DNA from 2 places in the Psychrobacillus sp. FSL K6-2365 genome. Region 1 is predicted to be linked to the other one. Evidence: a T-box and tRNA genes for the amino acid it is inferred to sense, from the RefSeq annotation. Region 1 holds a T-box; the other holds one or more tRNA genes.
The links. A T-box is a leader RNA that pairs with one kind of tRNA and senses whether it is charged. The one in region 1 lies ahead of metG (methionine--tRNA ligase), so its partner is inferred to be a tRNA-Met.

Region 1 (7,544 bases):
TCTCCCCTTGGCTTGAGTTAGTATCTGTACTACTATATATTATCGGGATTTATGGTTTTATCGTTCTAGCGTTTAAAATTCCATTTAAAGGGAATGTACAAAAAACGCTGATTTTAATTTCGTTTAGTGCATTAGGAATTACTATTATATTCTCTTTACTATATGCACTTGGAAATGCTTTTGGAGTATTCCATGTCAGTATTGAGTTTATGTTAAAGTTTCACGGATTTTTTAACTGTTTGTTATTTGGATTAGTTGGTATTATCGGTTGGTCTATTTCAACACCTCCTACTCTCTATAAAGAATTGACCTTTCCAATTAGTGTTATACGAGGGAAACTTGTTATTGGTGAACAAATACTAGAGCCAAACAAAGGTAACGAAAGCTACACTGGACTCGTAGATGATATGGGGGTTTATATTAACAGGGATAATGTGAAGCCTAAAATTATAGAATTCTACGAAAATACTAAACAATACCATTTGTTTTCAGAAGTACATTGGTATCCGTGGTTTAAACCAATTGCGGCTGTCTATGGAGTTATTAGTCAAAAAATCCAACAGTTGAATTTACCCTACTCTTCTAAGAAAACGGAAATGACTGGCGACATTATTGCTGTTAACGACGGTCGTATTAGAACTAGGGCATGGCTTCGAAAAATAGAATCTGACGTTATTTTTGTCGCCTTATACTCTTCATATGTAAAGGGCGAGAAAACTTATATGAATATTGCACTGCCACTCCCTTTCACATCCATGATCGGCATACTTGAACTGCATGAGCAAAACAATGGAAACCTACTATTGACAAGTAGCGGAAACGGCAATTCTGATGCTGGAATTTACTTGACGTTTCGCAACATTGTCTTTAAGCTTCCTCTTCAAGAGCAGTTTTTTATAGATGAAGAACTAAATGGGGAGCTTTTTGCTAAACATCGGATGAAAATCTTCTCCATTCCTTTTTTGAGTATTGACTATACTATTGTGAAAAAAGAAAAGTAGAACTTGAGTGGAATTTCATAAAATGCCATGGAATTCCACTCCTTTTACCTGGTTATGTTTGCCAATTTGCACTTTCCATTAGTTTATCTAGTTCATCTTGTATTACACTAATATCTATTCTTTCAAATAAAGGTCTAACCGTTTGCAACTGAATTGGTGCCGGATTAAAAGGCTGCCAAGAGAATTTATCTATTTGTAGATTTGCCTTTACTTCTTCGCTTGAAAAGGGTAGAAATGGTGATAATATTTGCGCTATATTGCCAATAATGTATACACAAGTAGCAATCGTACCTTTACATTCTAATTCCTCTTCTTTTAGTTGAATCCATGGTTTTTGAGCATCAAAATATTTGTTACCATTACGAATATATAGAAATATTTTTTCTAATGCTAATTTAAAATGACCTTTTTCTATTAGCTCTCCTACTTCTTCATATAATCTTTCTGTTTGTATTATTATTGTTTCATTTATATTGTTTACAGGTATATTACCTTCATAAAACTTCTCTACGAATTTAAATGTTCGGTTCACCAGATTTCCATATGCACCAAGCAACTCGGAGTTATGGCTGTAGATGAATTCTCTCCAAGAGAAATCAGTGTCACGATTCTCTGGAGCATTGATCGTTAAAAAGTAACGAATGGAATCAGGATGATATTTTTTTAAAATATCAGGTATCCAAACCGCATAATTTTGACTTGTAGATAGTTTTCTTTTCTCAAGCGTCAAATACTCATTTGAAATAATATGTGTAGGTAATGCCTGGTTATTTATCCCTAATAAGATTGCTGGCCAAATTAGTGTATGAAATGGGATATTATCTTTTCCATGCACATAGTATGAGATCGTCTCTTCTGACCAATATGCTATATCTTCTTTTTTAGAATTCTTTGCCCACTCTTTACTTGCTGAATAATATCCTGCTACTGCTTCTATCCAAACATAAACTTTCTTTTCCTCATAACCTTTTACAGGAATACTAACTCCATTTGGCAAATCTCTAGAGGCTGCTCGATCTAACAGTCCTTCCTTTAAATACCGCTCCGTTAATTGAATTGCATTATCTCTCCATAACTCAATAATCTTAGCTTCGTGAACATATTTCTCTAATTGTTTTTGAAAAGCACTTAACTCAAAATAAAAATGCTCCGTTTTACGGGTTGTCGGTTCACTTCCACAAAGCTTACACTTTCGGTCGATTAAATCTAATGGATCTAATATCTTGGAACAATTATCACATTGATCTCCACGAGCACTGCTACCACAATTTGGACATTTCCCTTCTACATATCTATCTGGTAAAAATTGTTTGTCTATCTCACAATAGGTCTGTTCTATTTCTTTTTTATAAATAAACCCACTATCTAATAGCTTTAAAAATAGTTCCTTTACGACTTGGTGATGATTCTCACTGTCTGTTCGCGTATAGAGGTCATAAGAAAACCCTAGACGACGGAATGAATCTTCAAACTCATCGTGGTATCTATCGGCTACCTCCCTTACCGGAATCCCTTCCTTATTAGCTCTTATAGAAATAGGTGTTCCATTACAGTCACTTCCCGAAACATATAGTACATCCTCTCCCTTTAGTCTAAAATACCTTGCCAGTATATCCCCTGGCAATAATGCTGCAATATGTCCTAAATGCAAAGAGCCATTTGCATAAGGCCAAGCCCCTCCAATAAAAATACTCATTTCCTATTCCTCCTTATTAATAAACAAAAAACCTCGTCCTTACCGGAAAATTTCCGATAAGGACGAGGTTATTATACTCGTGGTACCACCTTAATTTTCAAACAACTCACATCGTTTGACTTTATAAGTACATGGCAATTAGCCTTTATACTTTGACAGGGATAACAAGTGCCAAACCTTGTCGTATCCTACTAGTCACATAACGTTCAGTACGAAGCTCAGAGATCATGTTCAAATGACTAGTTTGCCTCGTTCCCACCAGCAGAAGCTCTCTTTATAACATCATCACTTTACTTTTCCTCTTCATCGCTACTATTTTATATTTGTTAAGATAATTATACATAAAATTCTGAACTTCACAAGAAGTTTAATTTATTTATGTTAAAATAGTAAATAGTGAAGGAGTTGTGATATATCATGAAAAGTTTTATTGATGATTTTGCTGGTGCTATACATGATATTTTGTATTATGTATCTTACTTTATAGCAGGGCTGATCATTGTCGGTGTACCTCTTTATCTTATAGCACTTTTATTTAAATGGATTTCTACTACCTTCTAATAACTTCCATCTAAATACATAAATCATTCATTATTAAAATTTGTCAACAAGTGAAAGATTATGAGCAAAGTATAATTTATCTGTCTTTTTCCCAATCAATGAATCGAACAAATCCAAAATCATTCCCTGACTCACTGCCCATTCTACAGAAAACTAATTACTTGTATATGAATTCAGGTGGCAAGTGGACAGCAAGCTATCTATTCCACTTGCTACCTCCTCTTTCCGACATAAAAAAGGTCCACTACAAATGTTTTCAAAGTTACCCGTCATCATTTAAAACTACCCTGGAAGTTATTTAAACAAAAAACATTTTGTTTTATGTATTAGCTACGATTAAACGTGCTGTTTCTAATCGACGACGAACGACAACTCCAAACCATGCAGCTAGTACTGCTTTTATTACACCTACGATAATAAATGGAGCAACGCCACCCATAAATGCTGCAGTCCACGTCAAATCAGCTATTATTTTTAACCAAACCGTCCCGAATACCAATGTAACAACCATACCAATTAAATTAGCTATAATAGCATGTGAAATTGTGACACCAAATTTTCTCATATAAAGTCCCATAAGTAATGCAGATGGCAAGAAACCAACAATATAGCCACCTGTTGGTCCAACTACAATTCCTAATCCTCCTGACATCCCACTAAATACTGGCATTCCTACCGCTCCGATTAATATATATACCATCACCGATAATACACCTAATCTCATACCTAAAATGGTAACTACTAAACCGATTGCAAAAGTTTGCCCTGTAATTGGTACAAGTGGCAGAGGAATCGTCACCTGCGCGAGTATTGCTATAATAGCAGCCCCAATTGCCGCTAATAAGTATTGATAAATATTACTTTTTTCCAAAATATAAAACCTCCCCCGATGTGTTAACCTAATTTATTTTTTAAGGTTAACACAAAGATAAAACATTTTACTGATACTGTCAATAAACTTTTTTGAAAAGTTGAATCAAATAGTAAAGGTATAATATAGAAAACCTAACTATATCGTCCTATAAAAAAGAGTGAGGAATAATCCTCACTCTTAAATCAGCACTGCGTTTAGAAACATTAGGTATTTTAAATACTCATCTTGACCGTTTAATTTACCAAGACTATGAGTGTCTTCCTAAACACTTTTAGACATAAATGATCCTTATTATACTTTACCTAACATATATCACGCTTATTAGTAAATAATCCACGTCGGATAGTGCTTAGTGCAATTTTATCTTTTTTTACAAACATAAATCATCTCATCACTATCTTTACTTAATAATGATTTATTCCAATCTTCATAGACATGTAAAATATCTAGTCCGTTTTCAAATAGTAACCGTTCCATTTCTTTAGGATATGTGTATCTTAAACTAATGTTCGTTCTTCTTTCCTTTACAACATTACCTTTATCCATATATTTTCTGATTGTTGTATAATGCTGTATTTGTTCTAAAGGATTATAATTACTAATCGTATATACTTTTACTTCTTTATTCTCAATTGTATCTATATATGTTTTCCAATACTCTTCTGTATTTGGTTGGAGCAATTCTTCCGCCGTTGGAAACCTAATCCCAAATACCAAAATTCCATCTGTTGCTAGATAGCTATGTATAGACCTTAAAACAAGATTTTGTTGTTTATTTGTATGAAAATGTTGAAAGGAGTTCCCAACCATAAACATTAACGGGCTTTTTTCTTCTAGTTGAAGCACTGTGCAATCTTGAACTAACCATTTAATTTGTATTTTTAAATTTTCCGCTTTCCTCTTCGCATGTTCAAGCATACCTCTATGTAAATCTACCCCTATCAATTCAAAGCCCTTTTTAGCTAAAGGGATCGTCATTCTACCGGTCCCACATGCCAGATCTATAATTGGACCTCCCTGTTTGATAGCCCATTCTGTAAGTAAATTAAGTTCACTAGTATAGGCATCGTTTTCAATATCGTAGGAAATTGGATCATTATATTCTTCAAAATTATTCACTTTTATCTGCTCCTTCTTGAGATAGCCATTGCGCTATTTTCGCTTCAAAATTTTCTTCCCTCCAAGCAATAATGGTGGCTTGTTCACCATGCTTCTCCATATATTCAAGGACAAACCGATTACCTAGAAAGTAAGCTAATCTACTATAACCATGTGTCTTTCCTCCGTATCCTTGCAATGTCGATTAAAATACTTCTAGAAAATCACAGAAAAATTCTTAAATTTAACCAACACTTTTCACTGACGTTTAGTAATTCATCACAGTTTACTTGTCTTCTAAATGTTTATTAAAAGCAGTTCCAAAAAAAGATATACCAATTATAACCAAAATAATACTTATAATTATCGGAAAATACCCTATCACATCTATAGCATCAGAAAATCTGCCATATCCCCCTTCTCTAGTTGTATATATAGCAGCTGCAATCCATGTCATCCCAAATAACATGATTCCTGAAAGAATTGCAGTTGCTCCCATTATTATAAATTTCATATACATTCCCCTTTCATTTACATCTCACTATATATATATTCGCCTTGACGTATCGATTTCCTTTTCAATGCAAAAAAGATACCGTTTCTTGTTACTGAAACGGTATCTTATAAGAATTATTTTATTTGCCCTACGTATATAGACTGTGGACGGAAAATTGTATTGTCTTCCAACTGTTCAATTGCATGGGCTGTCCAACCAACCATTCTAGCGACACTGAAGGTCGGAGTAAACAATTCCGACGGCATGTTAATTGAGCGCATAATAGCTGCCGCATAATACTCTACATTCGTATATAACTTCCTACCCGGTTTATACTCCGCTAATAACTCGATGATTTCTTTTTCTGCGATTGTTGCAATATCTAGCCATGCATCTTTTCCTTGAAGCTCTAAACATTTCTCTCGCAGTATAATTGAACGAGGATCCTCTGTCTTGTAAATTCGATGACCAAAGCCCATTATCTTTTCTCCGGTTTCTATTTTATTTTTAACAATCGTACGGATTTGTGTAGGATCTTCGAATTCATTTAACATAGAAATAACACCTGATGGAGCCCCTCCATGTAGGGGTCCTTTCATTGTTCCAATTGCTGAAGTAATCGCTGCTGTTAAATCTGACTCGGTTGAAATCGTTACACGTGCAGCAAAGGTCGATGCATTCAGACCGTGCTCCATTGTAAGTTTCAAGTACGTTTCTAGCGCTTCTACTTGTACATCACTAGGAATTACTCCAGTTAGCATCCACAAATAATTTGCTGTGTAGGAAAGGTCCTTATTCGATTCTATAATAGGAAGTCCTTGCTGATTTCGATAATGTCTAGCCACAATCATCGGAAGTGCAGCTGTTAATATGACTGCCTGCTCTTCTATTAATTTTTCTTTAAATGCTGATTGTGAGTATGCAGAAATAGCCGTTCTCATAGCATCCATTAAAGATATTTCGGTTGGAAGTGCATCAATAATCGCTATTATATGTGCAGGCAATTCTCGACAATGATTCAATTCGAGCTCTTTTTCAGTGCCACTTTCCCCAGTCCATAAAAAGCCAGCCAATTGTTCAAATGTACTAGATGCAACTAGCTCATCTACTAGTATCCCTCTATATCTTAGTTCCCCAACTTCCCCATCCACTGAAGCAATTTTTGTATGAACTGCTACAACATCTTTTAATCCCTTTTGGAACATATATACCACTCCTTTTCTTTAGTATAAGAGAAGAACTTGATAAAAAAAATTAAATATATATAATCATATTAATTACTATTATTAATTAAAGGTGATGACTATATGGAATATCAATGGCTGAAAACGTTTTGTATTGCTGCAGAGACACTTAACTTTCGAAAGGCTTCTGAAAAATTGTTGATGTCTCAACCAAGTGTCACCGTTCATATACGATTACTAGAGGAACATTTGGGATCCACTCTTTTTGATAGGCAAAATAATCGAGTAACCTTGTCGGAAGCAGGAAGATACTTTCTACCCGAAGCACAAAAGCTTGTGAACAGTACAGAAAGCACTATTCACAAAATGCATGCTTTTAAACAAGGATATCGTCGAACGTGGACAATTGCGATTTCACCACTTATGGCTGAAACGATTCTTCCATATTTTTTACGTTCGTTTATGAAGCTACAACCTGACTTGGAAATTACTATTCGAGTGGAGGAATCCTATCTTATCGAAGGTCTAGTAGATTCAGGAGTAGTAAATATCGGCATCTCGGCACTTGACGCACAAACAAAAGGCATAGAATCCATTACTATTTATGAGGAACCAATTTTATTCGTTATGCCGG
Region 2 (7,544 bases), 2.2 Mb from region 1:
TCGGACATGAAAGGCATTGCACCTTTTAAAATCCCAATTGCAAGTGGGTACTGATCTTTGTACTCCTCCGTTAACAAGGCTCCTAATTCACGTGTTTTTTGATTGATTTGATCCTCAGATAACAAGACTTCTAAAATATCCTTTTCTAACATGGTTAATCCTCCTATGGGTTAATAACTCTTTACGTGTAATACAAAGTTTTGCGTATTTCTATTCTTTTCAAATTGAGACCCGTAACGAAGACCTATTACAGCCATTATATCATTTTTAGCAGATACAAGTATTGGCCAAACCACTCGTTCTTCGGTCGAAACTTTTTCATCAATAAACAATCGTGAAACTTTTTTTTGAGTAGACATCCCTTTTAAATGTATTCGATCTCCTTCCATTTTCGGTCGTACAGAAAGAGGTAAAGAATCATTTTCCAGTTGGATAAACCATTTTTCATCGGAAGGAACCTGCTCGTTTAAGTTTCTAGTCAGGTATATAGAATAACCAGCACCAACTGCTCTCCAACAATCTTCATCAATTATTTGACTTTGAAATGGTAGAGATTGTAGCGGTTTTGAGGAAAACTGAACTTGACTGTAATGACGTATGAGGAAAAAATCTTTGGGCAAATGAATCACTGCATTACCATCCTGCTCATTACAAACAGTTAAAATGGATTCAATTAGGCGATTATTTAATAGCGTATTGGAGCTATCATACAGATACTTTAATAGTATTAGAATCACTCTTCTTTGTAAAGCAACTGGGACTTCGCTAAACTGTTTTGTATCCATAAAAAAGCTCGATTTGCTTTTAATTGTCACAAGCTGATCAAATTTTTCTTTAGCAAGTGTCTGTAAAAAAGTATCATCTTGTTGTTGTTTTTCTACGAACGTTCGGATACTATCTGCCACATGCAAATTTTCTTGACGTAGAAGAGGTAACACGGTATGACGTAAACGATTTCTTGTATATGTATGTTTATCGTTACTAGGATCATGTCTGAAGGATTGCTCCTTAAACTGAACAAAATCCAAAATCTCTTCTTTCGTCACACATAGGAACGGGCGAATGATACTTCCATTAGAAAAGGGTCTTGTTATCGGGATTCCTGTAAGAGAAGACGCCAAAGAACCTCTTACTAATGACATAATTATTGTTTCAATTTGATCATCTGCATGATGCCCAAGGACCAACTTATCAAAATGCTCTTGCTTCATAACAGTGTCAAAGTAAGCGTACCGTTCCTCACGACATATTACCTGAACATTTCCACCCTCTACCTCCATTCTAGAAGGCACTTCAAGTGTAGTTCCATAGAAAGGTACGTCCAACCTTGTAGCTACTTGTTCTACGAATTGCATATCTTCGGCAGACTCTTCTCCGCGAAGCTGGTGGTCCGTGTGAACAATCCCTAGCTGTACGTTATATATTTCTTTAAGTTCATGAAATATAAGGACCACAGCAATGGAATCTGCTCCACCAGAACAAGCTAAAAGAAGACGCTCCCCACTTTGAATCAACCGATACTTATCTATATACTTTTTCACTTTTTTAATAAAAGGATGCATCTTTTCACCTCAATTATTGATCATTCTTCTGGTAAATAGTCCGTCAGTACGTGGACTAGGCGGACATTTACTCATCACTCGCTTTTACTTCTCAAGAGCTTAAGAAGAGGCGCACAGGATGGGGGTCATGCAGTCGTTGCGACATGATGTCTCGTTCTTAGACTGTATTCCCCAAATAGGCGCTTCCGCTTTTCTTTTCTGGCCAGCTGCAGGTGCCAGCCTTTCGAGTCGCTTCAGACAGACGGTTAAGGCAAAGAACGCCTTTACCGTTTGTCTTCCAGCGCTTGTCAAGGCTAACGGGCACCTTTCGCTTTTCTTTTCTGGCCAGCTGCAGCGCCTTGCCCCTCGGGTCGCTTCAGAATTTCGAGAAAGGCAAAGGACGCCTTTCCAGGAAATTCTTCCAGCGCCTGTGGGCCCGCACGATGCGGGTCATGCAGTCGTCGCGACACGATGTCGCGAACTTAGACTGCCTTCCCCTAGTAGGCGCTTCCGCTTTTCTTTTAGTGTACCATTTTTTCTTGGTATTTGGCTGTTTGACGTGGTGTGAAGAGGGACCATTCTGGTACTACATGCTCTACTTGCATGAAAATTACAGTTCGATCATCCCCTGGTAGTGAGTATGTCTCTTCTAACATTTTCACAAAACGCTCTGCATTCATGGATGGGTCCTGTAATATTTTTTGGTAATATTGCTCCTGTTTTTCGACAGTCGTATTCCCTGAGAATACACCATCTGATAGCATAACCAATACATCTCCGTCTTTCAGGTCCATTTTTCTAGCTTCAATCGAGAAGGTCGGCAGGAAACCGAATGGGACGTGTTTGCTTTCTATTTTTCTCATTTCATTTCCACGTATGAGGTATGTCGACATACTTCCGGCCTTCCAAGACCATAACTCCCCTTTTTGCAAATCTATCAACGCTAGGTCTACTGTCGCATAACTATCATTGTCGTTTTGTAAACTCATCATGTAATGGAGGGTATGCATTGTTGTTTCTGGATCCATTTTTTTATTTAAACATTCCCTCATAAACTGCATGACACGTCTACTTTCCCGGTGTGCTTCCACATCATTCCCCATTCCATCCGATAAGATAACAGCCATCAATCCTGGGTGTAACGGGAACACCGCGTGGGCATCACCCGAATAGATTGTATTTTTACTAGAGGATGTATACACATCATGCGTAATTTGAAAACGAACGGACGATTTACAGGTCAATTGAATATGTTCATATGGGTGGTGGATTTCTTTCATAGCCGTAATTTCAAACGGTTCATTCCACAGTTCATATAATAGAGGCACTATTAAACGCTCTCCTACCATTTTTGCTCGTGCTTCAATAGGTAAACAACAAACAATCTCCATTTGTCCAATTTCTATGTTTAATACGTCTATTTGAAAGAAAGGTATATTTGCTTGTTGGAGTTTTTGTTTAATCACTTCCTCATGAGACGAGTACATTGTTATATTATTTTCCAAATTGTTCATTAGTTCACTCATGTGATTGCCCATATCTTTCAGTTTGAGTGCAAACATCTTTTTTCCGTGCTGTAATTCATATGTTAGCTGTTGTTTGGCTTCTTTTTCCTTCAACTCATGCATCACTTGAATTGGTTTTACACATTTATACTGAATTCTAGTCTCTGTTTGCATTCTAGATTTTTTAGGCTGTTCCTCCCACTCCTTTATCAATGCAGGCATACCGTTAGATTTCTCTCCCCAACACTTTTCGTATTGAAAACACGATTGACAAATAGGTAGTGGCTCTGTTTTTTCATCTTTTCTCAAAGCTTTTGAGTCAAATCTTTCCGATATAAATCTGGTAATGAAGTCGACAAAATGCTGGAATTCTTGGAGCTGATGATTTACTTTTTCCGTCATCCACTTTTGTCTTCTTAACAAAACACTTGTTGTATCCGGATATAACTGATTCCTTAATTGCTTAATCCATGCAGAAGGAACAATAAAAAATAATAGTGAGGCGATAACAAGCGATCCTATATAAACAGAGTCTAGAGGTAGTGTACGGTCATATAAAATAAAGAAAAACGTTGCGCCTAGCATACTAAATGCTTGCCACAGTCTCCCAAAAGGCTTATGCAGTCCTGCTAGGAAGCCTGTAACCGCGTAGACTGCAATCATTCCGCTAAAGCTAAGTTTAGAAATACTCAATATCGTACCTGAAAGTACCGCAACTACAGTGGCAAGTTGTACACCACCAATAGCTGCTGACACTGCAATTACTAGATGGGCTGCCATCAGTGGAATCGAAACATATCCAAATATATACGAAGACATTCCAGTTAAAACAAGTGCTCCTATAAGCAATGCTGCCCCCATTCTTTCTACCGTCCACCTTTTATGCAATAAATCTGGAAACGGAAGGAATAATTGAAACAAAAATATTGTCATGAATAAACTTAATATGCCTTCGTATGCAATGGCTAACCAAATAGAAACTGGAATCTCTCCACCATACGAAACAAACTGCCATACAATCTGTATACATACAACATCTAACAGTACAAATATAGGTAAAGGAATTTTATTAATAAATCGATTTTGATAAAACGGAAATAATAATGCCTGAATTGCATGGATAATTACTTGTCCAAACCCTAGAGTAAAACTACCTAGTATAGCACCTACAACTGTCCAAGGTACAAAGCGTTGAAACCTTAGATTAACTAACGCCCAAAGGGGGAGAAAAAACGGAACTGAGGCCTCGAACAATACAACCTGTGCTAGAAAAAATGAGAGTAGTAGGAAAACTATAGAAAAGAAAAGAGTAATTCTTTTAGCTTTAAAACCCTCCGTGATTCTTCTCAACGATATACTGCGTTTTTGTTCCTGTTCATAAATCGTCTTCAAAGCGAATACCTCCTATTCAACTATTGATGGAAGTATACCTATTATCTTCTCAAAAAGTATGTCTGTTTCTGACATGTATCTCAAATAACTTTTCGACGTCATCAGCTAATAAACTAAAAAGTTTAATTATTTAGAACAAACTTTCTTTTGATGTTTATAAAATTCCTTTAAAGAAGCATTGACACTTCGACAAAACGATTGTAATATATAATTTGTTCGGTAAAACGGCGGCCTAGCTCAGCTGGCTAGAGCGTACGGTTCATACCCGTGAGGTCGGGGGTTCGATCCCCTCGGCCGCCATAATTCCGGCCCCTTGGTCAAGCGGTTAAGACACCGCCCTTTCACGGCGGTAACACGGGTTCGAATCCCGTAGGGGTCATCTAATAAAAAGCAGTTCCTAAACCTATGTTTAGGAACTGCTTTTTTATTTTTGGATATATACAATTTGTCGAAGTCCTAAATAAAACCTCACAATCGGAAATCGAGGTTGAATCGCTACTTATACGGAGGAGATTTGTTCTCTGTGATGGTCGTCATGCTCTAAAAACCCTGTGAAATAACTACGAATAGAGGATTTACTTTCTCCAATGTAAAAAGCTTTGTCCCATTCTATTTCATCCGTTTGCTGAAGCTTTTCGATAATACGTTCACGTTGTTTTTTTGCAAAAGAAAGGGTTTCTTTAAATGCTTGTTCATGAGTAAGGGCTGCGGCTTTTGCGTTAAATGTTTCAAAATCTGGAAACCTTTCAAGCTTTTCACCTTCTTTCATATTAGGCAAACGTTGTTCGAGAGTAAATCGATCCCATTCTGCAAGATGCATTATTATCTCATTTGGCGACCATTTCCCTTTGGCATATGGAGCATTTGCTGTCGTTTCGTCTAAAGTAGTCAAAGTGTCTAGCCACTGGATATACTCACTATGCGCTCTAAGTAGTTCTTCTTTTTTCACAGGATAACCCCCATTTATTTATATACCTTGGCCAAAAGTACATTCATATAGTGAAATCTTACAACGCTCATTTTCGCTTCAGGTAATTCTTATTTTTCAAAGTAATTATGGAAGCAACTAAGCCTACCTAAAAATATTATGTCTAAACAAATAGTCGTACGATATATCAATAAACAAGTACTCACTATTATTAAGAGGGATTGAGAAAGTACGCATCATTTCGCCCGTAACAATGTCACTGTACATGTCCGAAAACTCACCACTTTGGTCATTACGCATTTTTATAATAGTTTTTAAAAAATATGGACGCCAACTCCAGTTTTTATTGACCGCATCTTCTTGCACACCCCATTTTTTGTCGACACGCATAATATTAGGAGAAAGTTGGAATCCGTCTTCATCACAAATATATATTCGGAATGAACAATCATTTAGTTCTTCTGCAAGTAATAATAATTGCGCTACATTTTCGCTATTCGGATTTATAAGCTCAACTGCTTTTTCTAACATATTTTGCAGGTTTTTCAATTCATTGTATTTTTCTTCAAGTAATCGCTTTTCTGTCGTAATAAATTGTTGACACTTCTCTTTGAAATGATCTTTTAGCGAATCTTTTAAAATTATGTTTCTCTGAGCATCCGCTAGGTACTTCCCTTGATAATATCGCCCTCCATTTTTCCAAGCAAATTGAAGTTGATGCACACTATCAATTCCTTCAAACAACATATTTGCTCCCATTTTACGAGCCAGCGATCCTAAGGAAGCAAATAAGTCATTTTGCGCACTCCACGATTCATAGCTCAGTTTTTCTATATTTACTTTTAATATATTTGGTGACAACATCTTTATATAATCTATATGACTTTCAGAACCTACTTGATTTATAGCTATTTTCATACCGTATGTACGGTAATATCTGAGTATATTACTAAGTTGGCTAAAATCACCTTTATAATCATGTTCTGAAAGTACAAGTACAATTCGTGAAAGTGAATCCTCTGAGACATACTCATTTAAAATATTGAAATAACTCTCTCCATAATCTAGTATGAGTAAATTTGCGTTGCATGGTAAATATATATCGTAGTCTTTTGTCTTTTCCATTAACTCTGAAAGGGCTAAACGAAGTATTTTATGTTCAATTTCAACACGATATTCTACTGGAATATCCTCATCATATGCTAAAGCGTTTAAATTAATAAGCTTTTCTTTATTAATAAGCTTTCCTAAAACTTCATAAGCAACAACAATATGTTCGTCCGCACTAAAAATCGGTTGATAATATGCTTTTATATGTTCTATATTCGTTAGTACATCAATTGCATCCAACTAATAAACCTCCTTGAAAGATCAAAGAATACCTATGTGAGTTAATCTCATAATAAAGTAGTTATGAAATTAATTCATGTTTATTTGAAATACTAGAGTACACCTTACTTTAAGGATATGCTGAATCTCATATTTTGTGTACAAAAAAAAGGTGTTAGCAAAGCCAAACACCTTTTCATCTATATGACATTTTTTCTACCTATAAAACAGACAGCATATTATCCTCTTTTAGCGCCTCTGCCACCGCGCTTAGATTCTGTCGCGCGCTTTAACGTAGACAAACGATCTTCACTATCTTTCAAGAATCTAGCCATTTTTTGCTCAAAATTCTCTTTGCTAGGACGATCGCGATCATTTGGGCGATTGTTGTTTCTAGGACGCTGAGGACGTTCGGGTCTCTCTGGTCTTTCCGCTTGAGGCTTTGCTTTTCGAATAGATAATCCGATTTTGCCATCCGCTTCAACATTCATCACCTTAACTTCAACAACATCTCCAACCTTCAGATGCTCATTAATATCTTTTACATAATTGTCCGCCACTTCACTAATGTGAACTAGACCTGTTGAGCCTCCTGGTAGTTCGACGAATGCTCCGAAATTTGTGATTCCTGTTACTTTACCTTCTACCTTGCTGCCTACTTCAATTGACATAAAAAAAATGCTCCTCCTTAAAATTTAAGCGACTCTTTTTCGAACTTATATGCTTTTTACATACAAATCCCTACCCTTATTATAGCTAACAAAAAAAGAGTGTCAATAAGACTACTCTTTTGCTTTTGGTTTTTTAAAATTATTTTTCCTCTTTACCAGGTAAAGTGAATATAATTTC

Region 2: it encodes a tRNA-Met, which carries the amino acid that the T-box ahead of metG (methionine--tRNA ligase) is inferred to sense. The anticodon was not compared.

What each region holds. Positions count from the first base shown of each region.
Region 1 is NZ_JBBOOO010000001.1:2,254,238-2,261,781, forward strand. Features, by position in the region: gene MKY29_RS10830 (YndJ family protein) at 1-1,001, shown strand, start outside; gene metG (methionine--tRNA ligase) at 1,054-2,697, opposite strand; T-box leader at 2,753-3,013, opposite strand; gene MKY29_RS10840 (hypothetical protein) at 3,115-3,258, shown strand; gene MKY29_RS10845 (biotin transporter BioY) at 3,578-4,129, opposite strand; gene MKY29_RS10850 (class I SAM-dependent methyltransferase) at 4,493-5,251, opposite strand; gene MKY29_RS10855 (hypothetical protein) at 5,244-5,429, opposite strand; gene MKY29_RS10860 (hypothetical protein) at 5,517-5,744, opposite strand; gene MKY29_RS10865 (citrate/2-methylcitrate synthase) at 5,861-6,931, opposite strand; gene MKY29_RS10870 (LysR family transcriptional regulator) at 7,034-7,544, shown strand, end outside.
Region 2 is NZ_JBBOOO010000001.1:69,414-76,957, reverse strand. Features, by position in the region: gene hpt (hypoxanthine phosphoribosyltransferase) at 1-152, opposite strand, end outside; gene tilS (tRNA lysidine(34) synthetase TilS) at 171-1,562, opposite strand; gene MKY29_RS00355 (SpoIIE family protein phosphatase) at 2,063-4,438, opposite strand; tRNA gene MKY29_RS00350 (tRNA-Met) at 4,665-4,738, shown strand; tRNA gene MKY29_RS00345 (tRNA-Glu) at 4,746-4,817, shown strand; gene MKY29_RS00340 (DinB family protein) at 4,938-5,387, opposite strand; gene MKY29_RS00335 (EAL domain-containing protein) at 5,511-6,716, opposite strand; gene MKY29_RS00330 (S1 domain-containing RNA-binding protein) at 6,935-7,366, opposite strand; gene MKY29_RS00325 (FtsB family cell division protein) at 7,506-7,544, opposite strand, start outside.